2 regions of the Rhizobium changzhiense genome follow, and region 2 is predicted to be linked to the other one. Evidence: riboswitches for the same ligand, from Rfam matches in the RefSeq annotation. Region 2 holds a riboswitch; the other holds the start of a gene.

Region 1 (14,897 bases), on a different contig from region 2:
ACAGGGACAAGACTGGCCGCGACCAGACGTTTGCCGAGCACCTTGCGCCCGGATACGCCCGTGTCGCTGGTTACGGCAAGCCCATCATGGTTGCCGAACTCGGCTACGAGGGCGACGAACCCTTCGTGCGAAACTGGGCCGAGAGCGTAACGAAACGCTATCCCCAGTTCCCGGCGCTCAGCGCCGTTGTCTACTTTAACGACCGTGAAGTCTATCCGTGGCCGGACGGCTATGGCCGCCCCGACTGGCGGCTCGTCCGCCAAAGCATCAATTGAACAAGAAGGAACCTGACCATGTTCATGCTTCAAAAAATGCTCCTGGCCGTGGCCCTGACCAGCGGTATCGCCACGGCTGCGTCCGCGGCCGGAACCAATGAGCCTGCGGGGATCGAGACCGCAAAGCCGATGAGCAGCTCGGAAATCTATCGGCTCTACAACCAGAATTCCTGGATGTGGAAAGCCGGCGCCGGCCACTTCTCCGCAAAGGCGCGTCGCTTTACCGCCTGGTCACGGGAAAATGGCTCGCCGTCCTTGGGCACGGGCCGCTGGTTCATCACGGAGTCGGGGAAACTCTGCTTCAACGCCGCCTGGCACGCCAGGACCGGAACGGCGACGGCAATCACCTGCTTCAGCCACCGCAAGAAGGGCGGCCTGATCTATCAGAAACGCGAACCGGACGGTGAATGGTACGTTTTCAAGAGCGCACCGGCACAAGCCACCGACGAATTCGCAAAGCTTCGCCACGGCGACTACGTGAGGTCTCAATTGGGGAGAATTGAGACGAGCGTCAGTAAGACCAAATAAAGGCGAAGCTAGGGGTTGCGCGCGGCCGAGGCGCCATCTGTGTCCTTGTAGGAGCCGATGTCTGCGCGCAACCCTTTTCATAAAATATCGCGAAGCGCCTTCAAAAGGCGGCGAACGAACGGCTGGGGCAGCTGGAGCGGGTGAAGGGAATCGAACCCTCGTATTCAGCTTGGGAAGCTGCTGCTCTACCATTGAGCTACACCCGCGATGAGCTGAGATTTCCAACAGATGGGGGCGGCTGTCAAGTCGCGCCAGATGTAATGCCTCAGATGCGGAAGTGTTTCGAGAGTTTCAGGCCCTGGGCCTGGTAGTTGGAGCCGAGGCCGGAGCCGTAGAGGCTGGCGGGCTTTTCCTGCATATGTTCGTAGACGAGGCGGCCGACGATCTGGCCGTCTTCGAGGATGAAGGGCACTTCGTGGCTGCGCACTTCGAGCACCGCGCGGCTGCCGCGTCCGCCGGCAGGCGCATGGCCGAAGCCCGGATCGAAGAAGCCGGCATAATGGACGCGGAATTCGCCGACCAGCGGATCGAAGGGGGTCATCTCGGCGGCATAATCCGGCGGCACGTGCACCGCCTCGCGCGAGACGAGGATATAGAACTCGTCGGGATCGAGGATCAGTTCGTTGCGGCCGCGGCTATAGAGCGGTTCCCAGAAATCATAGATATCGTGCTGGGCTTTCTTGTCGACATCGACGACGGCGGTGTGATGTTTGCCGCGATAACCGATCAGGCCTTCCTTATCTCCGGCGAGGTCGATCGACAGCGCGATGCCGCCGCCCGAAACGTTGGGCAGCTTGCTGGCGACCAGCGTCTCGCTTTCGTGCAGTTTCAAAAGTTCCGGCTCGCCGAGCAGAGCCTGGCCGACGCGGAAACGGATCTGCGACAGGCGCGAGCCGCGGCGCACGACGATCGGGAAGGTGCGCGGGCTGATTTCGAGATAGAGCGGGCCGGAATAGCCTGATGGGATCTTGTCGAATTCCTGGGCGTAATCGGTGATGACGCGGGTGAAGATATCGAGGCGGCCGGTCGAGCTCTTCGGATTGGCCGAGGCAGACATATCGGCCGGCAGCGCTAAGCTCTCCATCAGCGGCACGATGTAGACGCAGCCGGTTTCGAGCACCGCCCCTTCGGAGAGGTCGATCACGTGCAGGCTCAGCCGGTCAAGCTTATCGGACACAAGATGCGAGGGGCCTGGCATGAAGCTGGCGCGCACGCGAAACGCCTTGCCGCCCAAGCGCAAGTCAAGGCTTGCCGGCTGGATCTGGTCGCGGTCCAGCTCCCGTTCGGAGATCAGACGCCCCGTTTCGAACAGCGCGGAGATCGCGCGATCCGCCAGAATTCCCGTTTCGCGAGCCATCATGCCTCATCCATCATTTGCCGCCGACAAAACCAAACTCGGGGAATTGACGCAAGCAGCTAACAGCAGTATTGCAGAATTATCCCGTGGTGATTTGGCCGGTCGGCTTGCAGCCACGTTAAACAAGTGGCTAAAAAGACCGGGTTGAAACCGGTCTGCTTTTGCGACCGGTTTTTTTGTTATGTGAAGGTGATGGCATGAGCAAGACCTGGCGCCCGGCAACCCAACTCGTTCACGGTGGCACGCTGCGTTCGCAATATGGCGAGACGTCCGAGGCAATCTATCTCACCCAAGGCTTCGTCTACGAGACGTCGGAGGCGGCCGAAGCCCGCTTCAAGGGTGAGACGGAGGGCTTCATCTACGCCCGCTACGGCAGCCCCACCAACGACATGTTCGAAAAGCGCATGTGCATGCTCGAAGGCGCCGAAGACGCCCGCGCCACCGCTTCCGGCATGGCCGCCGTCACCGCGGCGATCCTCTGCCAGCTGAAATCAGGCGATCATATCGTCGCCGCGCGTGCCCTGTTCGGCTCCTGCCGCTGGGTGGTCGAGACGCTGGCGCCGAAATACGGCATCGACTGCACGCTGATCGACGGCCGGGATCTGGCGAATTGGGAAAAGGCGATCACAGCGAAGACGAAGGTGTTCTTCCTGGAAAGCCCGACCAATCCGACGCTCGAAGTGATCGATATTGCAGGCGTCGCCAAGCTCGCCAACCAGATCGGCGCCAAGGTCGTTGTCGACAACGTCTTTGCGACACCGCTCTTCCAGAAGCCCTTGGAGCTCGGCGCCCATATCGTCGTCTATTCCGCCACCAAGCATATTGATGGACAGGGCCGCTGCCTCGGCGGCGTCGTGCTTTCCGATAAGGAATGGATCGACGAGAACCTGCACGATTATTTCCGCCATACCGGCCCGGCCATGTCGCCGTTCAACGCCTGGACTTTGCTGAAGGGCATCGAGACGCTGCCGCTGCGCGTGCGCCAGCAGACCGAGAATGCCGCAAAGATCGCCGATTTCCTGGCCGAGCAAGGCAAGGTCGCCAAGGTGATTTATCCCGGCCGCAAGGATCATCCGCAGGCCGATATCATCGCCAAGCAGATGACCGGCGGCTCGACGCTGGTCGCCTTCGAGCTGAAGGGCGGCAAGGATGCCGCCTTTGCGCTGCAGAACGCGCTCGATATCATCAAGATCTCCAACAATCTCGGCGACAGCAAGAGCCTGATCACCCACCCGGCAACGACGACGCACAAGAACCTGACGGAAGAGGCCCGCGCCGAACTCGGCATCTCGCCTGGTACGGTCCGCCTTTCGGCCGGCATCGAAGATACCGACGACCTGATCGAGGATTTCGCGCGGGCGCTTGCCAAGGTTTCGGCCTGATCTAGGGGTAAAGGCGGCCGGACCTCTAAAGCGCGTCGCATTCGCTCCTCGCGCTTTAGTTTTTGTTTTACGCATGTCGTTATCGCAAAACCGCTGCACATTTTTGCGCGACATGCTTGGAGTTCGGCCGTGCCGGATCTCACCAAGGTGAGACCGGGGGGGAACAAGTTCGTCTGCCGCGGCGTTCCGAAACGGAATTAACACTGACAATTAGGCTTAACGATCGAAACCCCTTCGGATCACAGCCATTTCAGCGATGATAATTGTTCCGTTTCTTGACGGACAGGGCCTCTTATAAGATACGGGTAACATATCTTGACTAAGGTGCAAGGCATGTATCGCGCCCTCACAAGAGAGATCGAAGTAGTCGTCGAGCCGTTCTATCTGGAGGAGCAATCCGATCCGGAAGACGATCGCTATGTCTGGGGTTACCGGATTGTCATCAGCAACAATTCCAACATAGCCGTTCGGCTGGTCAATCGTTACTGGAACATCACCGACCAGAACGGCCAGGTGGACGAGGTGACCGGCCCCGGCGTCGTCGGCGAGCAGCCGCGGCTCAGCCCCGGCGACACCTACGAATATTCCTCCGGCTGCCCGCTCGACACGCCCTCAGGGCTGATGTTCGGCCATTACCAGATGGAAACGGACGATGGAGAGATGTTCGATGTCGACATCCCCGCCTTCTCGCTGGATTCGCCTGGACTGCTGCGCGTGCTCAATTGAGAGCGTAGGTTCGCGGTCGTTTCGTCAGTGCAAACACGGCGCTCGGACGCGGCCGGCTGCAGCCTTCCAGTCAGTACCAACATGGACGCCGTGCCCGCGGTCGTAAATCCTCGGGCTTGCCCAGTCATCAATCTGCTAAAGGTCAAAAGGATCCGAGGCCTGGGTGCCTGGCTTTGCTTCGAACGGATCTTTTGATTGTGGCGGCGCCGGCTGTTTCATGACCGCATCGTTTACCGCCTTTTGGCAGGCGAGCAACTCATCCGCTGCCCTCTCGGAATCTTTCAGACCGAGGGCAGCAATTTCTTTTCCGTTAAAGCGGGCGCGGAAACTCAGTTTACCAGAGAACTCCTCAATCAAGTCGGTATCGTCGGTATCGATCCACAATGATTTGAGGCCGTCGAGATCCAGACCTCTCGCGTCAGCCGTCCATTGAGTCTGGTCTAACGACAGTTCGATGGGATAATGCTTACCTTTCTCCAAGGATTTCCAGTTCGGATTTCCGAGCAGAATGTACAGAGGTTTGTCCTTTTTTCGAAAATTGAAGCCAAGACGAAAAATGGTGTCGTCATCAAAGGACGTCAGAACAAAACAGCCATTGTCTAAAGTCGGGTCGACAGCCACGGTCCAGCCGCCGACCTCTTTCCATTGGATTGTCTCGTTATCAGCCAAGCTCATTCGTGGCATCGCAGCTATGAGCGCGAGTACAAAAAACATAAGTCGCATCAACGCCCCATCCCGCTTCTTAGGCCAGAACCAATGAAGCAGAATAGGTGCACAGTGACTACCGAAAGTCGAGTCACTGTGCTGGATCATCGCTAATCTTTTGTATTCGTTCAACGTGTCCTTAACCGCGCCTACTCCGCCGGCTGGAGCTCGGCCGGCTCGAAGCGGTAGGTGGTCGAGCAGAATTCGCAGGTGACGGCGATCTCGCCGTTTTCCTGGCTGGCCTCGATCTCCTCGGCCGAAAAGCCCTTCAGCACGCCCTTGATCTTGTCGCGCGAGCAGCTGCAGCGATCGAAGACGGCGCGCGGTTCGTAGACGCGCACGCCGCGCTCGTGGAACAAGCGGAACAGCAGCCGCTCGGTGCCGACAAGCGGATCGGTGAGCTCGTCGGCGTCGATGGTTTCGACCAGCGAACGCGCTTCGACCCAGGCGTCGTCGTCGCCATGCGGGCGGCTGCCGGTGTCGCCGTCGCCGCCGTGCAGATCCGGCTGGCGCATGCGCTCCGGCGCCTCCGGCAGGAACTGGGCAACGAGGCCGCCGGCCCGCCAGCGATGGCGCGGCTTGCCGGCATCGTCACGGTCGAAAAGTTCGGCCGCGGCAAGGCGGACACGCGTCGGGATCTGCTCCGACTGGCGGAAATAGACGCCGGCAATTTCTTCCAGCGTGGTGCCGTCGAGCGGAACGATGCCCTGGTAGGGCTGGCTGAACTTGCCCTGGTCGATGGTGAAGGCGAGCACGCCCTTGCCGAGCAATTGCTCCGGCTCAGTTTCACCAGACTCGATCGCCTTGTTGAGCAGCGCCTGATCGAAACGGGCATAGGCGCGGACATTCTCCGGCGTCGAAAAATCGGCGACGAGAAGATCGACCGGGCCGTCACCCTTGGTCTGCACCGTGAACTTGCCGTCGAACTTCAGCGAGGTGCCGAGCAGCACCGTCAGCACGACGACTTCGGCAAGCAGCCGGGCAACGGGTGCGGGATAATGATGGCGCTCTAGGATCGCATCGAGCATCGGGCCGAGCTGGACGGCGCGGCCACGCACATCCAGCCCCTCTACCTGGAAGGGGACGACATGGTCATCGCCGGCGAAATCGAACTGGCCGAGGGCGGCTGCAGCTTCTGCCATGGCCTTCACTCCTAGTTTTCAGAGCGACGGGCCAGCGTGCCCTTCGCTCACGCGGTCGCGAGTCTGTGACTCGCGACATCCGATTATGGTTCAGATCGCGCCCAGGCACCAAGCAAGAATCGACTTCTGCGCATGAAGGCGGTTTTCCGCTTCATCGAAGACTACGGATTGCGGACCGTCGATCACTTCGTCCGTCACTTCCTCACCGCGATGGGCGGGCAGGCAATGCATGAACAATGCATCATTGCCGGCTTTCGCCATCAAGGCCGCGTTGACCTGATAAGGCTGGAAGACATTGTGACCCCGGGCCCGATGTTCCTGATTCATGGAGACCCAGGTATCGGTCACCACGCAATCGACGCCGGCGACCGCACGGTCGGCATCATGGCAAAGCATGATTTCGGCGCCCTCATTGCGGGCCCAGTTCAGATAGTGATCCTTGGGCTCGGAGCCAAGGGGTACGGCCATGTTCATGCGGTAGCCGAAACGCGCGGCACCCTCGACCAGCGAATGCAGCACATTGTTGCCGTCGCCGGTCCAGGCGATGGTCTTGCCCTTGATCGGGCCGCGGTGCTCTTCGAAGGTCATGATGTCGGCCATGATCTGGCAGGGATGGGTATCATCCGTCAGCGCATTGATCACAGGCACGGTCGCATGCTGGGCAAGCTCCAGCAGCCGCGAGTGCTCGGTGGTGCGGATCATGATCGCATCGACATAGCGCGACAGCACCTTGGCCGTGTCGCCGATCGTCTCGGCGCGGCCGAGCTGCATCTCGGTGCCGGACAGAAACAGCGTTTCACCACCGAGCTGGCGCATGCCGACGTCGAAGGAGACGCGGGTGCGCGTCGACGGCTTCTCGAAGATCATCGCCAGCATCTTGCCGGCGAGCGGCTTGTCGCCCGTGCCTGCCTTGAAGGCCTGCTTGCGGGCGAGCGCATCGTTCATGATCGTTCTGAGATCGGCGGATGTAACCGCCGAAAGATCGAGGAAGTGTTTAGGGCTCATATCGTCTTCTTACCTGTGCTGCGCCCGAAGGCGGCAATTTCTTCAAGCCGTCTTCTTGACCTTGGAAGCGCGGATGCTCTCGGCGGCGCGCTCGATGCGGACGAGCCCCTCGCGGGCTTCCTCGGCGGTGACCACGAGCGGCGGAAGAAGGCGGATGACGTTGTCGCCGGCGGGCACGCCGAGCAGATGGGCGGCGCGGATCGCCTGCAGCAGTTCGGCTGAGGGAACGGCAGCCTTGATGCCGAGCAAAAGCCCCTCGCCCCTGATATCCTCGATCACATCGGGATAACGATCCTTCAGCGAGGCGAGACCCTGGCGGAAGACAAGTGCTACGTCGCGCACCTGCTGGAGGAAGCCATCGGCAAGGATGATGTCGAGCACGGCGCTGCCGACGGCCATGGCAAGCGGATTGCCGCCATAGGTCGAGCCATGCGTGCCGGCCTTCATGCCGGAGGCGGCCTCTGATGTGGCAAGGCAGGCGCCGAGCGGGAAACCGCCGCCGATGCCCTTGGCGACAGCCATGATGTCCGGCGTGATGCCCGACCATTCATGAGCGAAGAGCTTGCCGGTGCGGCCGACACCGGTCTGGACCTCGTCGAGGATCAACAGCAGGTCGTTGTCGTCGCAGAGCTGGCGAAGCGCCTTCATGAACTCAGGCGTGGCAGGACGGACGCCACCCTCGCCCTGTACCGGCTCGATGAGGATGCCGGCCGTCGCCTCGGTGATCGCGGCGCGGACCGCTTCGATGTCGCCGAAAGCCACCTGATCGAAACCCGGCGCTTTGGGGCCGAAGCCTTCGAGATATTTCTCCTGGCCACCAGCGGCGATCGTCGCCAGTGTCCGTCCGTGGAAGGCGCCTTCGAAGGTGATGATATGGAAGCGCTCGGGATGGCCCTTGGAAAACTGATAGCGGCGCGCCGTCTTGATCGCGCATTCGAGCGCCTCGGCGCCTGAATTGGTGAAGAACACCTTGTCGGCGAAGGTGGCGTCCGTCAGCCGTTTTGCCAAGCGCTCCTGGCCGGGGATCTCATAGATATTCGACAGGTGCCAGACCTTGTCGGCCTGCTCCTTCAGCGCGCCGACCACATGCGGATTGCTGTGGCCGACGGAGGTGACGGCGACGCCGGCGCCGAAATCGAGATATCGCTCGCCGCTTTCGGTGATCAGCCACACGCCCTCGCCTCGCTCGAACCGCAGCGGGGCACGAGAATAGGTGTCATAAAGCGGCGTGGCTTCAGCCATTGCGCGATCTCCATCAAAGTTGCCGGGCAATGACTCCGGCTAAGGAAACAGGCCCGAGAAATTAAAAATGCCGCCTTGCGGCGGCGACTGGCACTATTTCCTTTTCGCGCTGCAATGTCAACAAAACTGCGCCCTTAGCCTATGCAGCAAGGGTGTACAGCGGCATTCTCAGTCTTCAACAGGCATTATTGCAGAAATGACACGCAGAGGCAGCAAGTTGGGGAAAACTACGAATTCGATTCATCCGGATTCATGCGACTCTTGTCACGGAGTCAGCCTCACACTAGGTTAAAGATCAATTACTAGACTGCATGCGGCGGAACTAGTCACCAAAATTGATCAAGCGTTTCTTGTTTCGGAGCTCCCGGGACAACGGTGAGGGATTCTGCCATCACCAACGCAAAAGGTGGAGACAGGGCATGAACTGGACAGACGAGCGGGTCGAGAAACTCAAGAAGCTTTGGGCCGAAGGACTGAGCGCCAGCCAGATCGCTGCGCAACTCGGCGGGGTCAGCAGAAACGCGGTCATCGGCAAAGTGCACCGGCTAAGCCTTCCGGGCCGCGCCAAGGCCGGCGGCACCAACACCGCGGCGCGAACGCCGAAACGCAATACATCGGCGCCGCGCGCGCCGAACTACGCCTCCCGGATCACCACCCGCACCGTTACCCGCCAGCAGGGCGCGACGATGCTGAAGGAAGAGATCGAGATCGAAACGATCGAGGAAATGGAATACGTGCCGAGAGGCAATGTGGTGGTGCCGATTTCGCGCCGCCTCGGCCTGACGGAACTGACCGAGCGCACCTGCAAGTGGCCGGTCGGCGATCCGCTGAAGGACGACTTCCACTTCTGCGGCTGCGAGTCCCCCGACAATTCGCCCTATTGCAGCTATCACCAGAAGCTTGCCTACCAGCCGGTCAACGAACGCCGCCGGGCGGCAGCGCGGGCAAGCTGAACGCGGGCAGCCATCGTCAGAATGTAGAAACGGGCCGAGTGGCCCGTTTTCTTATGCGCGGATGGAAGCTCAGGCTTCCCTCCGTCATGCTCGGCCTTGTGCCGAGCATCTGATCACCTCAACTACTTGAGGGAAAACCGTTTATTTTCAGTTGCTTAATTTGGCGTGCGCAGATCCTCGGCACAAGGCCGAGGATGACGTCGCGGGCTTTGCCAGGGCTTTGTCAGCAGGCTCAGATGGAAGCCCTCAGGCTTCCATCGAATAACCGGCGCCGCGGACGGTGCGGATAACGTCCTGCATGTTGGAAAAATTCAGCGCCTTGCGCAGGCGGCCGACATGGACGTCGACGGTGCGCTCGTCGACATAGATATCGTGGCCCCAGACGCCGTCGAGAAGCTGCGAGCGGGAGAAGACCCGGCCCGGCGACGACATCAGGAATTCCAGCAGGCGGAATTCGGTGGGGCCAAGGCGGACTTCGCGGGTCTTGCGATGGACGCGATGGGTCTCGCGGTCGAGCTCGATGTCACCGCATTTCAGCACCGTCGACAACACCTCGGGACGGGCACGGCGCAGCATTGCCTTGACGCGGGCAACGAGCTCGGGGGTCGAGAAGGGCTTGACGACATAATCGTCAGCACCCGTCGACAATCCGCGGACGCGCTCGCTTTCCTCGCCGCGCGCCGTCAGCATGATGATCGGCAGGCGCTCGGTTTCCGGCCGCATACGCAGGCGCCGGCAGAGCTCGATGCCGGAGACGCCCGGCAGCATCCAATCGAGGATGAGAAGATCGGGCGTGCGCTCCTGAAGCCTCATTTCGGCTTCGTCGCCACGAAGGATGGTATCGACCTCGAAGCCTTCCGCTTCGAGATTATAGCGAAGAAGCACGCTGAGGGCTTCCTCGTCTTCAACAACTGCAACTCTCGGGATCATGCGTCTCGATCTCCTCGCGCATGATCCTTAAACCAGGGTGATTTAAGCAATGCATCCTGCGCAAATTCAGAAATTGGCTGCGACCTCTTTGCGCGCCCGGACGGGCGCGCACGCAATTGACTGGTGTGGGCGCTATTCGGTGACCGCGCCGACGGTGTTGGCGCTGTCGTCCTTCGGACGATCGCCTTCCGGCTGCGCACCTGTCGCCATGTAAAAAATCGTCTCGGCGATGTTGGTGGCATGGTCGCCGATGCGCTCGATATTCTTGGCGCAGAAGAGAAGATGCGTGCAGCTGGTGATGTTGCGCGGATCTTCCATCATATAGGTCAGGAGTTCGCGGAACAGCGATGTGTACATCGCGTCGATCTCGTTGTCGCGTTCACGGATCGCATTCGCCTTGTCGGCTGAACGATTGGTGTAGACGTCGAGCACTTCCTTGAGCTGGACGAGCGCCAGTTCGGACAGATGCTCGAGGCCGCGGGCAAGCTTGCGGGGAACGCCGGTGCTTTGGACGGCGATGACGCGCTTGGCCGTGTTCTTGCCGAGGTCGCCGACACGTTCGAGGTCGGCGGCGATGCGGATCGAACCCATGATTTCACGCAGGTCCGAGGCCATCGGCTGACGGCGGGCGATCGTGACGATCGCCTTATCGCCGATTTCGCGTTCGGCGTGATCGAGGATCACATCGTCAGAGATGACCTTCTGCGCCAGCGCGGTATCGCCGTTGACCAGCGCCCGCACGGATTCGCCGACCATCTGCTCGGCCAGGCCGCCCATTTCGGAAATCCGCCTGGACAGGAACTTCAAATCATCATCATAGGCAGAAAAAATATGTGTCGATGCCATGGGGCTTTATCCTCGAATAACGGGAAGGCTTGGTGTCGCCAAAATCAGCCGAAGCGACCCATGATGTAGTCCTGGGTGCGCGGATCGTCGGGATTGGTGAACATCTTGTCGGTGTCGTTCTCCTCGACGAGATTGCCGAGGTGGAACATGGCGGTGCGCTGCGAGACGCGCGCGGCCTGCTGCATGGAGTGGGTGACGATGACGATCGTGTAGTTCTCGCGCAGCTCGTGGATCAGTTCCTCGACCTTGGCGGTGGCGATCGGGTCGAGCGCCGAGCAGGGTTCGTCCATCAGGATGACTTCCGGGCTGACGGCGACGGCGCGCGCAATGCAGAGGCGCTGCTGCTGGCCGCCCGAGAGACCCGTCCCGGATTCGTGCACGCGGTCCTTGACCTCGTTCCAGAGGCCGGCGCGCTGCAGGCTGGTCTCGACGATCTGGTCGAGATCGGCCTTCGACTTGGCAAGACCATGGATGCGCGGACCGTAGGAGACGTTTTCATAGATCGTCTTCGGGAACGGATTCGGCTTCTGGAAGACCATGCCGACGCGGGCGCGAAGTTCGACGACGTCGATATCGGGATCATAGACATCGTCGGTGTCCAGCGTGATCTTGCCGGTGACGCGGCAGCCGTCGATCGTGTCGTTCATGCGGTTGAGGCACCGCAGGAAGGTCGACTTGCCGCAGCCGGACGGGCCGATCAGGGCGGTTACGGTGTTTTCGCGAACGTTCAGGTTCACATCGAAAAGCGCGCGCTTCTCGCCGTAGTAAACCGAGACATCCTGGCCGATCATCTTATACGGGACGTTGCTCATCTTCTGATCCAGCGCCTTCTCAACTGCAGCTTCCGTCAACATGTTCATGATCTTGTAACTCCGTTTACCAGCGGCGCTCGAAGCGACGACGCAAGAGGATGGCGCCCATGTTCATGACGATCAGGAACAGGAGCAGGACGATGATGGCACCCGAAGTACGCTCAACGAAGGCACGTTCGGCCTCGTTGGCCCACATATAGACCTGTACGGGCAGAGCGGTCGAGGGATCGAGCGGTGTCGTCGGCGCATTGGCGACGAAGGCGACCATGCCGATCAAGAGCAGCGGCGCGGTTTCGCCGAGCGCGTGCGCCAGGCCGATGATCGTGCCGGTCAGGATGCCGGGCATGGCGAGCGGCAGCACATGGTGGAACACCATCTGCATTTTCGAAGCGCCGAGGCCGAGCGCTGCGGCGCGGATCGACGGCGGCACGGCGCGCAGTGCCGCACGCGTCGCGATGATGATCGTCGGCAGGGTCATCAGCGTCAGCACCAGGCCGCCGACCAGCGAAGCCGAGCGCGGCAGGCCGATGAAGTTGATGAAGACGGAAAGACCGAGCAGACCGTAGACGATGGAAGGGACCGCGGCGAGGTTGTTGATGTTGACCTCGATCAGGTCCGTCAGCTTGTTCTTCGGCGCAAACTCCTCGAGATAGATCGAGGCGGCGACGCCGATCGGCAGAGAAAGCACGAGCACGATCAGCATCAGGTAGAGCGAGCCGATCAGGGCGACGCCCAGGCCTGCGGCCTCCGGACGGCTGGAATTGCCGTTGACGAAGAGGCCGGTGTTGAACTGCTTGTGGAGAGCACCGCTCGCCTTCAGCTCGTTCATCCAGCCAACCTGCTTGTCGTTGACCTTGCGGTTCTTCTCATCGACCAAGAGGTCGATCTGGCCCTTGTTGGCGCTGTCGACATTGGCGTCGGCGAGCACCGTGACATTGACCGTCTTGCCGATGATCGACGGATCGGCGATCACCATATCGCGCAGCTGGATCGGCGCACTCTTCGACAGCATGGCGGATGCATCGCGCACGTCGGGACGGCTCGAGGCATTGATGTTCAGCTGCTTGACGATCGCGTCGCGCAGGAGAACCGGATAGTTGGCGGCGATCAGCACCGAAGGGTCGGTCGCACGCTTGTTGTTCGGGTCGATCGTCTTCTCGACGAATTCGATCGGCAGGGTGATCGCCGTCTGCTGGAAGGCGGTATAACCTTTGCCGATCACCGTCCACAGCAGGATGAAGAGGAAGACGAGACCGAAGGTGATGGCGGCGATGCCATAGGCCTGGAACCGGCGCTCGGCGGCATAGCGGCGCTTGATGCCAATATCGCGGCGGGCTGGCGCCTTGGAAACGGTGACGCCTGATGTGGGAGAAACAATATCCGTCATTCGTACTGCTCCCGGTATTTGCGCACGATGTAGAGCGCATAGATATTGAGGCAAAGCGTGATGCAGAACAGGGTGATGCCAAGGGCAAAGGCAACCAGTGTCTGCGGCGAGGTGAACTCAAGGTCGCCGGTCAGCTGGTTGACGATCTTGACGGTCACCGTCGTCATCGGCTCGAAGGGGTTGATCTGGATGCGGGCAGCCACACCAGCGGCCAGCACGACGATCATGGTTTCGCCGACGGCGCGGGAGGCAGTCATCAGCAATGCGCCGACGATGCCGGGAAGGGCTGCGGGCAAGACCACTTTCTTGATGGTTTCGGAGCGCGTGGCGCCAAGACCGAGCGAACCGTCACGCAGTGACCGCGGCACGGCGGTGATGATATCGTCCGACAGCGAGGACACGTAAGGGATCAGCATGATGCCCATGACGATACCGGCCGTCAGAACGCTCTGCGCCTGAATGAAATTGCTGTAGTTGCCGGAGAGAAGGCCGCTGACCTGGGCGGAGAAATCGCGCAGGAACGGGCCGACGGTGACGAGCGCGAAGAAGCCGTAGACGATCGTCGGAATGCCGGCGAGCACTTCAAGCAGCGGCTTGGCGATCGAGCGCACCTTCATCGAGGCGTATTCGGCCATGTAGATGGCGGCAAAGAGGCCGACCGGCACGGCGACCAGCATGGCGACCAGGCCGATATAGATCGTGCCGAGCAGCAGCGGGATCAGGCCGAACTGGCCGAAGGACGAGCTGCCGGCGCCGGCAAAGCGCGGATCCCAGACGGTGCCGAAGAAGAAGTCCATGGCGGGAACGGCCGCAAAGAAGCGGGCGGCTTCCGACAGCATGGAGAGCACGATGCCGATCGTCGTCAGAATGGCGATCGAGGAGGCGAGCAGCAGGCCCCAGAGCATGACGCGCTCGACCCGATTGCGGGCACGGAAGCGCGGAGCGATGGAGCGCAGCGCGTAGAAGGCGCCGGCAACGGCGAGAGCGAAGACGATCGCCGTCATGGCGATGCGGCTCGTCATGCTCATGGCGTTGAGCGTCCTGGCGGCGTCGATCATGTAAGGCAGCGGCTGGCTGGCAAGCGGCACGCCCTTTTCGAGGAGCTTGGCCTGCAGCGCAGCCGGATCGTTGCCGACCGCAGCGGTTTCATCCGATGTCAGCATCGTAAGGCCACGGGCAACCGTTGCCACCGTCGAATAGCCGAGATCCTGCTCGACCGAGACTTGAGCCCTGATGTCTTCGGGAAAAGCGCCGCGAACCGAAGACTGGATGATGCCGGGGCTGATGGAGAGCCAGAGGCCAAGGACGATGAGGGCGGGAAGAACTGCCCAGATCGCCGCATAGGCGCCGTAATAGGCCGGCCGTGAATGCAGTGAGGAGGATCTGCCTCCGGCAAGCGCCGTGGCACGGTTGCGCGCGACCAGATAGGCGGCGACTCCGATCACCACAAGGCACAAAAGTATGATGGATGTGCTCATTCGTTACGTCCCCAGGCCCATAGCCCCAAAAAGCCCGGCAGCTTGATCAGCCTGCCTTCAGCTTCCAATCATGGAGAAGGAATTCAACCCTGCAGCTCCGGAACCGCCGGCGCGCAGGGCATAAGCAAT
Region 2 (14,897 bases):
GCAGGTGAGGCTTGCGATGGCGAAGGGCTTGTAGCGCCCCGTCTTCGAGATGATGCGGCCTGCGGAAAGCGACCCGCAGACGAGGCCGCCGGTCAGAAGGATGAAGAGCAGACCGGCGGCCGACGGCGAAAGGCCGGTCGTGGTCTGCAGGAAGAGGGCGAGATAATTGACCATGCCGATGGCGATGGCGCCGCCCATGATCGAGATCACCAGGAGCAGGCTGAAGGTCGAATTGCGAAACAGCTGCAGGGGAACAATCGGCTCCGGCGCGCGGCGCTCGACGAACACCCAGGTGACGGCGCAGACGAGGCCGAAGACAACGATGCCGATGCTCTCAGGCGAAATCAATGCACCGAACAGTTCGCTGCTGTCGGTGGCAAGCACGATGCTTGTCGTCGTCATGGCAAGCAGAAGCGCACCGGCATAATCGATCTTGGGGCGGCGATGCGGTTTGCGGTACGGCAGCATGAAGGCAAGGCCGGTGAGCACGATAAAGCCGATCGGCACGTTGACGAGAAAGATCGAACGCCAGCCGAAGAGATCGCTCATCGTCCCGCCGAGCACCGGGCCGATCGCGCCCGATGCCATCAGCACCAGGCTGGAATAGCTTTGATAGCGCGCCCGCTCGCGTGGCTCGAATAGGTCGGCGTTGACGGCGAAGATCGACACCATGATGCCGCCGCCGCCAAGGCCCTGCAGCACGCGGGCGGCGATCAGCGTATTCATCGAAACCGCAAGACCGCAGACTGTCGATCCGACGGTGAAGATCATGATAGCCGTCATCATCACGTATTTGCGGCCGAACAGATCGCCGAGCTTGCCGTAGAGCGGCATGACGGCGCTCAGCGACAGGAGATAGGCCGAGCCGATCCAGCCGAAGCGCTCGAGATGGCCGAATTCGCCGACGATCGTCGGGAGCGCCGTGGAGACGATTTGATTATCAAGCGTCGCCATGAACATGGCGGTCATCAGGAAGAAGAAGAGGATAAGCCGGCGACGAGGATCCGTCACGAGCGGCGCAGGCGCGAGTTGCATGTCCATGGAGGCATCGTTCCGGGTTGAAGTGCTTTTATGTGCTAACAGCATATAATTGTCAATGGCACATTAATGACATCAGCATATTCAATTTTTGAATCGGCTCTGTTATGGTCCTGTGATGAGCGACGTCCTGACCAAGACCCCTTTTGCGGAGCCGGCCGAGCCGGATCGTGAAAACGTGCCGCGTATCGGCCGGAGCATGGCGCGCATGCGGCTGATGACCGGGCGGCGGCTGATCGGCCGGCTGGCGATCCAGAGTGCTGCACCGGGCCTTGAGCTTTCGCATCTCGACGTGCTCGATGCCGTGCGGAGGGCGCAGCCTGCCGGCGAGGTCACGGTCGGCATGATCGCGGAGATGCTGCGCATCGATCCGTCACGGGCAAGCCGGGTGGTGGCCGACATGGTCGGGCGCAACGTGCTGCGCCGCGAGGCCTCGCAGGCCGATGCGCGGCGGATCGTCGTCGTCATGACCGAGGTCGGCCAGGACCTGCTTGCCGAGATCGTCGCGCAGAAGCTTGCAATCATTTCCGAGATCGTTTCCGACTGGCCGCAGGAAGATGTCGAGCGTTTCGCAGCGCTTTTCGAGCGCTTCATCGGCGGCTACGAGGCGGTTTTCCTGTCGCGCGACAAGGATACACCGGGCTGAGGCAGACGCCGTAGTTCGCCGGCCCTTCCCCTCGACCCCTCGTTTGCGCTAAGGGCAATGCCCATGAGCCAATCCACATTCACCATTCTCCTTGGCGGCGAACTCAGCCTGACGGAGCGCCTGCGCGATGCCATCGAAGACAGCCGCTTCATTGCGGCCGATGGCGGCATGCGGCATGCGGCAGCACTCGGTATTACGCCGGAGCTCTGGGTCGGTGATTTCGATTCGACGCCTGATGATCTCGCGGGTGCATTTCCCGATGTGCCGAAACAGCCCTATCCGGCAGCGAAGGCGGCGACGGACGGCGAAATCGCAGTGGCGGAAGCAATCGCGCGGGGTGCCCGGCGGCTCATCCTCGCCGGTGCGCTCGGCGGTGAACGTTCCGACCACGCGCTTCAGCATCTGCTGTCGGCCGTCAGCATGGCGGAAGAGGGTTTCGACCTGCTGCTGACCTCGGGCAAGGAAGAGGCCGTGCCGCTGGTGGCCGGTACGATCGAACTGGACCTTCCCAAAGGCAGCCTGTTTTCCGTGCCCGGATTCAGCGAGCTGAGAGGGCTTACCATCGAGAATGCGCGTTATCCGCTGGTGGATTTCCATCTGCCTTTCGGCTCGTCGCGCACCATTTCCAATGTTGCGGAAGGCAAGGTTCGCTTTTCGCTCCGCAGCGGCCGGGCAATCGTGCTCGCCCGGCCCTATGATCTTTCCGGAGTCTGATTTTTGGCCCCTCCCATTCTGAAACTCGACGATATCTTCCTGAGCTTTGGCGGTGCGCCGCTTCTGGCCGGTGCTGGCCTGCAGATCGAGCCCGGTGACAAAATCTGTCTCGTCGGGCGCAACGGCTCGGGAAAATCGACGCTGCTGAAGATTGCCGCCGGCCTGGTCGAGGCGCAGTCCGGCGAGGTCTTCCGCCATCCGTCCTCGACGGTGCGTTATCTCGAACAGGCGCCGGATTTTGCCGACTTCACCACGGTGCAGGCCTATGCCGAGGCCGGCCTCGGGCCAGGCGATGACCCCTATCGTGTCACCTATCTCCTCTCCCATCTCGGGCTGACCGGCGATGAAGACCCTAAAATGCTGTCCGGTGGCGAATCGCGGCGCGCAGCCCTTGCCCGGGTTATGGCCCCGGAGCCGGACATTCTGCTGCTCGACGAGCCGACCAACCATCTCGACCTGCCGACCATCGAATGGCTGGAAGGCGAGCTGCAAAAGACACGCAGCGCCTTGGTGCTGATCTCGCACGACCGGCGTTTCCTCGAAAAGGTGTCGACGGCAACCGTCTGGCTCGACCGCGGCACCTCACGCCGGCTCGACAGAGGCTTTGCGCATTTCGAAGCCTGGCGCGACCAGGTGCTGGAGGCCGAGGAGCTGGAGCAGCACAAGCTCGGCAAGTCGATCGAGCGCGAGGAGCACTGGCTGCGCTATGGCGTCACGGCGCGGCGCAAACGTAACATGCGCCGTCTCGGCGAGCTGCAGACGATGCGCTCGAACTATCGCGGCCATAAGGGGCCGCAGGGCACGGTGCAGGCGACGGTTTCGGACGCGCAGGAATCCGGCAAGCTGGTGATCGAGGCCGACAAGATCACCAAGAGCTTCGGCGAGCGGGCAATCGTCACGACGTTTTCGATCCGCGTGCATCGCGGCGACTGCATCGGTCTGGTCGGGCCGAACGGCGCCGGCAAGACGACGCTGCTGAAGATGCTGACCGGGCAGCTTTCACCCGATAGCGGCATCGTCAAACTCGGCACCAATCTGGAGATCGCGACGCTCGACCAGAAACGCGAGGATCTCGATCCCGAGGATACGCTTGCCAACTATCTGACGGATGGGCGCGGCGAAAACCTGCTCGTAAACGGCGAACAGCGTCATGTCACCGGCTACATGAAGGAATTTCTGTTTCAGCCGGAACAGGCGCGTACGCCGATCAGAAACCTCTCCGGTGGCGAACGCGCCCGGCTGATGCTGGCGCGCATCCTTTCGCGCCCAACGAACCTTTTGATCCTCGACGAACCGACCAACGACCTCGATATCGAAACGCTCGATCTCCTGCAGGAAATTGTCGCCGGCTTTCCCGGCACCGTCATTCTCGTCAGCCACGACCGCGATTTCCTCGACCGCACCGTGACCTCGACGATTGCACCCGCCGTTCCGGATGCGCCGGACGGCCGCTGGATCGAATATGCCGGCGGCTATTCCGACATGCTTACGCAACGCAAGGGCGCGCTTGAGGAGCGCAAGAGGGCAGAGAAGGCAGCGGAGAAGCCGAAGACGCAGGAGGCAGCGCCGTCCGCGGGAAGCACGAGGAGCAAGCTCTCCTTCAAGCAGAAATTCGCACTGGAAAACCTGCCAAAGGAAATGGCGAAGGCCGAAGCCGAAATCGCCAAACGCGAACAGGTGATGGCAGATCCCAATCTTTTCACGCGCGATCCCGCAGCCTTCAACCGGCTTGCCGGCGAGATGGAAAAACTGCGCGCCAGCCTGACGGAGATGGAAGAAGAGTGGCTGGAGCTCGAAATGCTGCGGGAAGAGCTGGAGGGCTGAGATTTTCTCGAGGCTGAAGGCTCACTTTTCCTTGATTCGTCAGTGTGCCGTCCTGCGGCATAAGGTGCCGTCCGGCAGCCGGGGATATTGCCGATCGCAATGGCGACAAGGAAAAGTCATATGTCTCGCAAGCCTCATTCCCGTTTTCTCACAGCACTTACTGCCGGCAGCCTCGTGGCGCTTGCCCTGTCGCAAGCCGCACAGGCGCAGGATGCCCAGCGCATTCGTGTTCGCGGCGCAATCGAAAGCCTCAGCGGCGATACGCTCGTCGTCAAGACGCGCGAGGGCAGCGATGCGACGGTCGCGCTGAAAGCCGGCTGGAAGGTCGGCGGTATCAGACAAGCTTCGGTCGAGGATATCAAACCCGGCGATTTCGTCGGCGTCGCTTCGCTTCCGAAGGGCACCGGCCCGGACGGCGCGATCGAGGTGCTGATCTTTCCGGCGTCGATGAAGGGAACCGGTGAGGGCAACCGTCCCTGGGATGCGCAGCCAAACAGCCAGATGACCAACGCGACCGTCAGCAATGCCGTCAAGTCCGTCGACGGCCACACAATCACGCTGACCTATCAGGGCAAGGAAAAGACCATCTCGATTGCCGATGGCACGCCGATCGTGACGTTGGCGCCTGCGACCAAAGATGATCTGAAGCCCGGCGCCGGCGTCGTCGTCACCGGCGAGAAGGCGGCGGATGGCAGCATCTCGGCCAGCCAGATCGCCGTCGGCCTCAACGGCGTCATACCGCCGATGTGACCAGCGGCTTAAATCCTCATCTTATGCATGCCGTTATACCAAAACCGCTCCACACTTTTGGGCGGCATGCATTAAAGCGCCGGCGCAGGCACGGCGGCAGCGCCCGCACTGGCGCTGGCCCCGGTCTGGACGACAGGCGGCTCCTCGGATTTTGACGGCAGCGCTTGTAGATGCAGCACGCGCGGCTTCAGCGCCTCGAGATAGGCCTCGGAGCGGCCGATATAGATCATGCCGCTTTCGGGCATCGAGGTGAGCAGTTTAGCCATCGTTTCCTGCAATTCCGGCTCCATGCCTTCCAGCACTTCGTCGAAGATGATCCAGCGCGGGCGCACAAGAAGCAGCCGGGCGAAGCCGATCGCTTTCTGCTGGTCGCTGTCGAGCAGCTTGTCCCAGCGGGCACGGGTCTCGAGCCTTGCGATCAGCGAATGGAGACCAACCTTGTCGAGGGCCGCCTCCACGTCGGCTTTCTCGTAGGCTTCGGGACGTTCGGGAAAGGCCAGCGCCTCGCGCAGTGAGCCGCCGGGGACATAGGCGAGCTGGGGAACGAAGAGCATGTCGTCGATTGGCGGCAGGCCCATCGTGCCGCTGCCGCACGGCCAGAGGCCAGCCATCGCCTGGAAGAGCAGCTTGCGATTGACGCTGTGATCGCCGTTGATCATGACTTTTTCGCCGGCCTTGATCACGACATTGGTTTCACGCAGACGGAAACCGCCGCATTCCTCGATGTCTTCGCCGACCTTGGCGACGATCACCACGTCCTTCAGCGTCAGCGTGTCGGGCGCGGCGTTTTCATAGGCGATGCTGTCCTTGAGGTCGAAGTCGTCTTCCATGTCGACCAGCGCCTGGCGGAAATCGGTGACGCGCATCAGCGTGGCGCGCCATTCGGCGATCGGGCCGAAATTGGACACATACCAGCGCAGCGCGGTGTTGACCTGGTTGAAGGCACCAACGGACATCATCAGCTGGCCGAGGGTGAGACCGCCGGAGAAATAGGCGGGGGCGGCAACGATGATCGGGATGACGATCACCAGCCAGCCATAACCGGCCGAAACCCAAGTGAGATTGGTATTGGCCATGGCAAGCCGCTTGACGACTGTCAGGACCGAACTGATGTCGGTGTTAATGCGCCGGCGCTCGTTCTCCTCGCCGCGGGCAACGGTAATTGCCGGCATGTTCTCATTGGCATGCATCAGCGTGAAGCGAAGCTCAGCTTCTTTCGAAAAACGGTCGGCATTGAGCTTCACCAGCTTGCGACCGACGACCTGGCTCAGCACCGAGGCAGAAGCGGCATAGAAAATCGCCGCCCAGACCATGTAACCCGGAATGGAGAAGCTATGGCCGCTGATGCGGAAGATGAAGCCACTCGAAAGCTCCCAGAGAACGCCGATGAAGCTCACCAGAAGAATGGTCGACTGCAGCAGGCCGAGAACCAGCCCTGTCGTGCTTTCGGCGAGGTTGCGGGAATCCTCGTGCAGGCGCTGGTCCGGATTGACGCCGATCAGGCCGCTGGAGGCAAGCCGTAGCGCCCGCTTGCGCTTCAGCCACTGGTCGACCAGATCGCGTGACAGGCCTTCGCGCATATAGAGCGCGGTCATCTGGTTCAGCCAGGCCTGCAGCACGTTGAGCAGCAGCAGTGTGCCGGCGATCATCGCGAAGATTTCGAGCTGGTGGAAGAATTCGCCAAGGTCGCGGCGCTCCAGCGAGTCGTAGAAGGGAGCATTCCACTCGTTCAAAATGACCTGGCCGTAGGATGTCGCCAGGATGACGAGGATCAGCACGGTCGCCAGAAACAGCACCTTGCCACGCACTTCCGAATTCCAGAATGCTGAGAACATCACCCCGAGGCGATATGTCAGGCTGAGATCATACCCTACCCTATCCTGCCTCCGGATTCCTGGCCTCCCCTCGGTCTTATCTGCCATTACGCTTTTCCAAATCGCCCATGCCCTATAAATAACATGGTGGCGTTACGGGTCTATCAACAGATTCTATCAGTCATTAAACTGTGATGATGCTTGCATGAGTCTCTCCTGCATGCATTCGCCAGTTGATTCGCAATCAGACTGGGTCTAATTAAGGCCTCCGTGGTGATTTGGCCGGCCGGCTTGCAGCCACGTTAAAAAAGTCGCTAAAGGGCCGCGTGCGGACCGGTAGCGATTTTTGTCGCCGCCGGTTTTTGTTTTTGATCGAGTGACCGCAATGCCCATCAAGATCCCCGATACGCTGCCCGCCTTCGAAACCCTGGTTCAGGAGGGGGTGCGGGTGATGACCGAGACGTTGGCGATCCGTCAGGATATCCGACCGTTGCAGATCGGGCTGCTCAACCTCATGCCGAACAAGATCAAGACCGAACTGCAGATGGCCCGCCTCGTCGGCGCCTCGCCGCTGCAGGTGGAGCTGTCGCTCATTCGCATCGGCGGCCACAAGGCGAAGAATACGTCCGAGGATCATCTGCTAGCCTTTTACCAGACCTGGGAGGAGGTAAAGCACCGCAAGTTCGACGGCTTCATCATCACCGGGGCGCCGATTGAGCTTTTACCCTATGAGGACGTCACCTATTGGCCGGAGATGCAGGAGATTCTCGACTGGACGGAAACAAATGTCCATTCGACGATGAACGTCTGCTGGGGTGCGATGGCGGCGGTCTATCATTTTCACGGCGTTCCGAAATACGAGCTGAAAGAGAAGGCCTTCGGCGTCTACCGCCACCGGAACCTGAAGCCTTCCTCGATCTATCTCAACGGCTTTTCCGACAATTTCGAAGTGCCGGTGTCGCGCTGGACCGAAGTGCGCCGCGCCGATATCGAGAAATCCGAAAGCCTGGAGATCCTGATGGAGTCCAGCGAAATGGGCGTCTGCCTCGTGCACGAAAAGAGGGGCCGGCGGCTCTACATGTTCAACCATGTCGAATATGATTCCACCTCGCTTTCCGACGAGTATTTCCGCGACGTCAATGCCGGCGTGCCGATCAAGATGCCGCACAATTACTTCCCGCATAACGATCCGGCGCTTGCGCCGCAGAACCGCTGGCGCAGCCATGCGCATCTCTTGTTCGGCAACTGGATCAACGAAATCTACCAGACGACGCCCTTTGATGTGGAAGAGATCGGCACCGATCTCTGACCGTTGCCGATCACGCCGCGAGCCGATGTCGCTGCACCGCTGCTGCGGCTTTTCTTTCCGATCTGCCGGTTGCGGATCGGAGCAAATGCGGGCAGGTTCCTGTCCCGAAGCCTACCACACCGCGCGTCTTCGTCGGACGTGCAATGCACACTTTGAATCGCTGCAAATCCTCAAATCGATTCCGAATTGAGGAATTTGCAGCAGGGACAGAATGGACGGTTGATCATGTCGGATAAGTTGGAGCGGGACGTTTTCGGGCAGACGCAGGCGGGCGAGACCGTCTATCGCGTCGTGATCAAGGGCGGCGGGCTGACGGCCAAGATTATCAGCTGGGGCGCGGTCATCCAGGATCTGCGTCTCGAGGGACATGATGCACCGCTGCAGCTCGGCTTCGATGATTTCGACAGCTATCTCCTTTATTCGTCCTATTTCGGCGCGACGCCCGGCCGCTGCGCCAACCGCGTCGGCGGCGGCAGGTTCACGCTTGACGACAAGGACTATCAGCTCGAACTGAATGAAAACGGCGTGACGCATCTGCATGGCGGCAGCGACAATATCGCCAAACGCAATTGGACGATCGTCGAGCATGACGTCGACCGCGTGGTGCTGAAGATCGTCGATCCCGATGGCCGCGCCGGCTATCCCGGCAATTGCACCATCCAGGCGACGTTCCGGGTGCATGGCAATGGTGAACTGTCGATCACCTATGAATCGACCAGCGACCAGCCGACGCTCGCCAATGTCTGCCAGCACGCCTATTTCAATCTCGACGGCCGCGAAGATGCACTTGGCCATGACATCATGATAGCTGCCGATCATTATCTGCCGACCGATGAGAAGCAGGTGCCGACCGGTGAGATCCGTCCCGTCGAGGGCACGGAATTCGATTTCCGCGAGATGGCGCCGATGAAGCGTTTCGTCGGCAATGAACAAGCGTTTTACGACCATAATTTCTGCCTGTCGGGCGAGCGTACTGCCAAGCGGAGCGTCGCGCTTGCCCGCAGCCTGTATTCCGGTGTGTCGCTGGAAGTGCGCAGCACGGAGCCAGGTGTGCAGTTCTATGCCGGCTTCAAGCTCGATGTCGGGGCTCCCGGCATCGGCGGTCGCAAATACGGCCCATTCGCCGGCTTCTGCCTGGAGACGCAGGTCTGGCCGGATGCCGTCAATCACCAAGGTTTTCCGAATGCGGTCCTGCGCCCCGGCGAAGTGCTGCGCCAGGAGACGGATTATATCTTCACCAAGAACTGAGCGTCTACGGACGCACGACCGTCAAATTTGACCGTTATGAAACCCTTGCTGGTCCGCCGGCGAGGGTTTTTTCGTTCCGTGTTCGATTCTGCCTTGCCGATTGGTTCTATATAGGTTCTATTGCGTCCCCATGGATAGAACCAGTCTGATAGCGGAACTGAATAGCCGCGGCCTGCGTGACGAGGCGCTGACCGGGCCGCTTTACAAGCGGCTGGCGCAGACGCTGACCGGCCTCATTCAGGAAGGGCTACTGAAGCCCGGCACCGCACTCCCGGGCGAGCGCGACCTTGCCGAGGCTCTGAAGCTCGGCCGTGTCACCGTACGCACCGCCTATCGCGATCTGATGGCATCCGGCGCACTGGAATCGCGCCATGGAAGCGGTACTTTCGTCTCGAGCAGGGTGGAACGCATGGAACAGTCGCTGTGGCGGCTTTCCTCCTTCTCCGCCGACATGCGCTCGCGCGGGCGTCTGCCGGCCGCACGGATATTGTCGCGGTCGGTCAATACGCCGTCGCCGGAGGAATCCTTCCTGCTCGGCCTCGGCGGTGACGAGCCGGTGCTGAGACTCGACCGCTTGCGCCTTGCCGACGGCCTGCCGCTGGCGATCGAACGCGCCGTGGTGCCGATCAAGTTCCTGGGGCACGATGCCGGCGGCGAGGGATCGCTCTACGATGCGCTGACGGCCAGTGGCCACAGGCCCGTGCGCGCGCTGCAGCGGCTGACAGCGGTCACGCTCGATCCGTCCTCCGCCGCGATCCTGAACGTCAAGGCCGGCGCGCCGGCGCTTCTGATCGAACGTGTCTCGCGCCTGGAAGACCAGCGCGTCGTCGAATACACCCGCTCGCATTATCGCGGCGATGCCTATGATTTCGTTGCCGAATTGAGAATCGGAGATGACCTATGAATGACAACCAGTCGCTGATGCTGCAGGAAGCCGGCCAATCGCCCGAGGTGGTCGCCACGCTGCTCGAAAAGGAAAAACCGGTCTTTGCCGAGATCGCCCGGTTGTTTTCGTCCGCCCGCCCGAGCGTGGTGACGACGGCAGCGCGCGGCTCCTCGGACCACGCCGCCACTTTTTTCAAATATCTCTTCGAGATCACCTGCGGCGTTCCGGTCGCCTCGGTCGGCCCGTCCATCGCTTCGGTCTATGGTGCGGCGCTGCATCTGAAGGGCGGTGTCCATTTCACCGTCTCGCAGTCGGGCGCCAGCCCCGACATCGTCGCGCTGCAGGATGCGGCGAAGAAGGGCGGCGCGACGACGATCGCCGTCGTCAACGTTACCGACAGCCCGCTTGCCAAACAGGCCGATATCGTTCTCGGCCTCAATGCCGGCGCGGAAAAGAGTGTCGCGGCGACAAAATCCTTCATCGCCTCGGTTGCTGCCCTTTCCGGGGTAACGGCTGCGATCGGCGGCGCGTCCGATCTGCAGGCCGCGCTCGGCAAACTGCCGGAGGCGCTTTCGGCAACTGCCGGCATCGACACGGCGGCAGCCGAGGAGGTGCTCTTCAACGCGACCTCGCTCTATACCGCCGGCCGCGGCCCGGCTTTCGCGATCGCGCTCGAAGCGGCGCTGAAGGCCAAGGAAACCTCCGGCCTGCATGCCGAAGCCTTCTCGCTGGCGGAACTGATGCATGGCCCGATGCGCCTGGTGCAGCCGGGCTTCCCGATCGTCGCCTTTGCGCCCGACGATGCGGCCTTCGCCAACAATGTCCAGGCGCTGGAGCGCCTGCAGAAACTCGGCGCCACCACCGTCGGCTTCTCGACGCAACCGCTTTCCGGTGTCCATCTACGCGTGCCGACGACGGGCAACGGCCTCGTCGATCCGCTGGTCTCGCTGCTTGTCTATTACCGGCTGATCGAGTCGGTGACGCGCCGTAAGGGCTTCGATCCCGACAAGCCGGCAAACCTGCTCAAGGTGACGGAGACGGTCTGATGGTCCGCAAGATCTTCCTCGGCGCCCGCATCTTCGACGGCGAGCGCTTCCATGACGAGAAAGCACTCATCGTTGCCGATGGCCGCGTCGAAGCGATCGTCGCGAGAAACGACCTGCCGGATGGCGAGGTCGTGACGCTTGCCGGCGGCGTTCTGTCGGCCGGCTTCATCGATGCGCAAGTCAATGGCGGCGCCGGGCGGATGCTGAACGACGAGCCTTCCACCGCCTCGATGGACATTATCGCCGGCGGGCACCGGCCTTATGGCACAACGTCGCTGTTGCCGACGCTGATTACCGATACATCAGAAGCATCCGCTGCCGCGATCGAGGCGGCCAAGGAGGCCGTGAAGGCGAACCGCGGGGTTGCCGGCCTCCATCTTGAAGGCCCGCATCTGGCGCCTGCGAGGAAGGGCGCGCATCTGGCCGAACTGATGCGGCCGGTGGAGGACCGCGACGTCAAGGCTTTCATTGCGGCGCGCGAGGCGATCGGCACGCTGCTCGTCACCATGGCCGCCGAGCAGGTGACGGTTGCCCAGGTGCGCGAGCTTGCGGAAGCAGGCGTCACCATCAGCATCGGCCATTCCGATTGTTCGAGCGAGGCGGCGGAAGAACGTTTCGATGCCGGGGCGCGGGGCGTCACGCATCTCTTTAACGCCATGAGCCAGCTCGGACACCGCACGCCCGGCCTCGTCGGCGCGGCGATCGATCATCCTTCGACCTGGTGCGGCATCATCGCCGACGGCCATCATGTCGATCCGAAGGCCCTGCGCACGGCGCTGCGCGCCAAGCGCGGCGAAGGCAAGCTGTTTTTCGTCACCGACGCGATGTCGCTCGTCGGGTCGGAGAAGGATTCGTTCACGCTGAACGGGCGCACCGTCCGGCGCGAAAGGGGCGGCTTCTGCTCGAAGCTGGTGCTGTCAGACGGCACGCTGGCCGGTTCCGATGTCGATATGATCTCGACGATCCGTTACGGCGTCACCTATCTCGACCTGACGCTCGCCGAGGCTTTGCGCATGGCGACGCTTTATCCGGCCCGGTTCCTCAGGCTTGCCGATCGCGGCCATCTCTCGCCGGGTACGCGTGCCGATCTCGTGCATCTCACCGATGCGCTTGCCGTCACCGCCACCTGGCTCAGCGGCGAAGCGGCCTGAAATCAAGGAGAAGTGGGATGACCGACATTACCGATGCCTATTTCTCCAATCTGATCGGTCGGCTGGAGGAACTGAAGCAGACGCTTGCCCAGCCGATGGCGCAGGCAGCAGCCGTCATCCTCGATGCCGCCCGCGGCGACAAGCGCGTCTATGTCTTCGGCACCGGCCATTCGCATATGCTGGCGGAAGAGGTGCACTATCGTGCCGGCGGGCTCGCCTTCACCGTGCCAGTGCTCGTCGGCTCGGCCATGCTGCATGAGGGTGCGGTCATCAGCTCCGTCTATGAGCGCACACAGGGCCTGGTGCGGCCGATGCTGGAGCGTTACGGCATGCAGCCCGGCGATGTCATCATCATTGCCTCCAATTCGGGCGTGAACGCCGCGCCGATCGAGGCCGCCGACTATGCGCGCGAAATCGGCGCAAAGGTGATTGCCATCACTTCAATCGCCTATTCCTCAGCGATCGCCAATGGCCGCCGGCGGCTCGCCGACGTCGCCGATGTGGTGCTCGATAACGGGTTGCCGCCGGGTGATGCCGTTGTCGATCTCGAAGGCACCGGACTTCGGGTTGGGCCGGTCTCGACGGCGGTCGGGGTGACAGTGATCAATGCCATCTTCGCGGAAGTTGCCTCGGAGCTTTCGAAATCCGGCGATGCACCGATCTATCTCAGCGCCAACATGCCGGGTGCCGCCGAGATCAACCAGAAGCTCGTCAAGAAATACCGGCCGCGCAACCCGCATCTTTGAAGGTGGCGGACACAAAAAAGGCCGGGATGAGCCGGCCTCTTCGATCGGCTGAAACCAGGGATCAATCCTTGGCGCGTTCGACGTAGGAATTGTCTTCCGTGGCGATGACGACGCGAGTGCCGGCATTGATGTGCGGCGGCACCATGGTGCGCACGCCGTTTGACAACATGGCCGGCTTGTAGGAGGACGATGCCGTCTGGCCCTTGACGACCGGTTCCGTCTCGGTGATTTCGAGCGTGACATGGCGCGGCATCTGGATCGCCAGCGCAATGCCTTCATGCATTGACAGAACGCAGGTCATGCCTTCCTGCAGATAAGCCTTGTCGTCACCCATCGTCTCGACATCGACGACGACCTGATCGTAGTTTCCAGGGTTCATGAAGTGAAAGCCTTCGCCGTCCTCGTAGAGGAACTGATGGTTCACGTCCTCGACGAAGGCGCGCTCGACCTGTTCGGTGGTGCGCCAGCGCTCGGAAACCTTCACGCCGTCGACGATGCGACGCATGTCGACCTGGGTGACCGGCGTGCCCTTGCCCGGATGAAAGTTCTGGGCGGTGAGAACGACGTAGAGCTTGCCGTCGACATCGAGAACGTTGCCCTTGCGGACCGAAGAGGCGATGACCTTGACCATAAGACTTCCTTGTAACTCGGCTTTCGGCGTCGTAGATGACTGTCGAGACGCCCGAAGACGCAAATGTTTTTCTTTGGGGCGCAACTAACCTAAAATCCGGGAAATAGCCACCCCCCATACCGGCTTCTCCGGCGAAGAAAGCTTGGAATGAACTCTTCGGCGAAAGCGTCCCCCTGGTGGACCCCGTCTGTGCATGCCGACCGCCGTCCGTTCCTGATCGGTCGCAATGCGATCCAGGCAGCGTTGCGCGGGTTTTTCGCGCGCGAGGATTTCATCGAGGTGGATACGGCGGTGCTGCAGATCTCTCCCGGCAATGAGGCGCATCTGCATGCCTTCGCCACGGAAGCACTGACGACGGATGGGCAAAAGGCGCCGTTCTACCTGCATACCTCGCCGGAATTTGCCTGCAAGAAGCTGCTTGCGGCGGGCGAGGAGCGCATCTCGTGTTTTGCCCATGTTTATCGCAACCGCGAGCGCGGGCCGCTGCATCATCCTGAGTTTACCATGCTCGAATGGTATCGGGCCGGCGAAAGCTACGAGAGCCTGATGATGGATTGCGTGCGGATCCTGGCGCTTGCGACTGAGACGGTAAAGACCGGCAAGCTTGCCTATCGCGGCGCCGAGAGCGATCCCTTTGCCGGGCCGGAGCGGATCAGTGTTGCCGAAGCGTTCGAGCGTCATGCCGGCATTGATCTTCTCGCCTCGGTCGCAGCCGACGGTTCGACCGATCGCGACCATCTGGCGGCCGAGACGACGCGCGTTGGCATGCGTGTTGCCGATGACGACGGCTGGGCCGATCTCTTCAGCCGGGTGCTGGTCGAAAAGATCGAGCCGCGTCTCGGTTTCGGCCGCATCACCATCCTCGACGAATATCCGGTCTCGGAGGCAGCCCTTGCGCGTCCCTCGGCACGCGACCCGAGGGTTGCCGAGCGTTTCGAACTCTATGCCTGCGGCGTCGAGCTTGCGAATGGCTTCGGCGAACTCACCAACGCTGCCGAACAGCGGCGACGGTTCGAGATCGAGATGGCCGAGAAGGCGCGGGTCTACGGCGAGACCTATCCGATCGACGAGGATTTCCTCGCCGCGCTGTCGCT

Evidence for each region. Region 2 has a riboswitch for S-adenosylmethionine ahead of metA (homoserine O-acetyltransferase MetA). Riboswitches for the same ligand answer to the same signal wherever they lie in the genome.
Region 1: linked by a shared signal. The riboswitch ahead of G9X68_RS06490 (O-succinylhomoserine sulfhydrylase) and the one ahead of metA (homoserine O-acetyltransferase MetA) in region 2 are both predicted to bind S-adenosylmethionine.

The regions. Positions count from the first base shown of each region.
Region 1 covers NZ_JABFCQ010000001.1:1,295,499-1,310,395, forward strand. Annotated here, with positions in the region: gene G9X68_RS06470 (glycoside hydrolase family 26 protein) at 1-275, shown strand, start outside; gene G9X68_RS06475 (DUF995 domain-containing protein) at 294-803, shown strand; tRNA gene G9X68_RS06480 (tRNA-Gly) at 936-1,009, opposite strand; gene G9X68_RS06485 (2'-deoxycytidine 5'-triphosphate deaminase) at 1,069-2,163, opposite strand; SAM riboswitch at 2,237-2,315, shown strand; gene G9X68_RS06490 (O-succinylhomoserine sulfhydrylase) at 2,358-3,542, shown strand; gene apaG (Co2+/Mg2+ efflux protein ApaG) at 3,876-4,268, shown strand; gene G9X68_RS06500 (hypothetical protein) at 4,404-4,991, opposite strand; gene G9X68_RS06505 (Hsp33 family molecular chaperone) at 5,123-6,115, opposite strand; gene argF (ornithine carbamoyltransferase) at 6,206-7,120, opposite strand; gene G9X68_RS06515 (aspartate aminotransferase family protein) at 7,163-8,362, opposite strand; gene G9X68_RS06520 (GcrA family cell cycle regulator) at 8,782-9,315, shown strand; gene phoB (phosphate regulon transcriptional regulator PhoB) at 9,562-10,245, opposite strand; gene phoU (phosphate signaling complex protein PhoU) at 10,378-11,091, opposite strand; gene pstB (phosphate ABC transporter ATP-binding protein PstB) at 11,136-11,951, opposite strand; gene pstA (phosphate ABC transporter permease PstA) at 11,968-13,290, opposite strand; gene pstC (phosphate ABC transporter permease subunit PstC) at 13,287-14,768, opposite strand.
Region 2 covers NZ_JABFCQ010000005.1:205,858-220,754, forward strand. Annotated here, with positions in the region: gene G9X68_RS23835 (MDR family MFS transporter) at 1-1,041, opposite strand, end outside; gene G9X68_RS23840 (MarR family winged helix-turn-helix transcriptional regulator) at 1,157-1,684, shown strand; gene G9X68_RS23845 (thiamine diphosphokinase) at 1,742-2,398, shown strand; gene G9X68_RS23850 (ABC-F family ATP-binding cassette domain-containing protein) at 2,402-4,222, shown strand; gene G9X68_RS23855 (DUF5666 domain-containing protein) at 4,343-4,972, shown strand; gene G9X68_RS23860 (ABC transporter ATP-binding protein/permease) at 5,044-6,894, opposite strand; SAM riboswitch at 7,047-7,124, shown strand; gene metA (homoserine O-acetyltransferase MetA) at 7,172-8,095, shown strand; gene G9X68_RS23870 (aldose epimerase family protein) at 8,321-9,343, shown strand; gene G9X68_RS23875 (GntR family transcriptional regulator) at 9,474-10,247, shown strand; gene G9X68_RS23880 (SIS domain-containing protein) at 10,244-11,275, shown strand; gene nagA (N-acetylglucosamine-6-phosphate deacetylase) at 11,275-12,426, shown strand; gene G9X68_RS23890 (SIS domain-containing protein) at 12,444-13,172, shown strand; gene efp (elongation factor P) at 13,234-13,803, opposite strand; gene epmA (EF-P lysine aminoacylase EpmA) at 13,951-14,897, shown strand, end outside.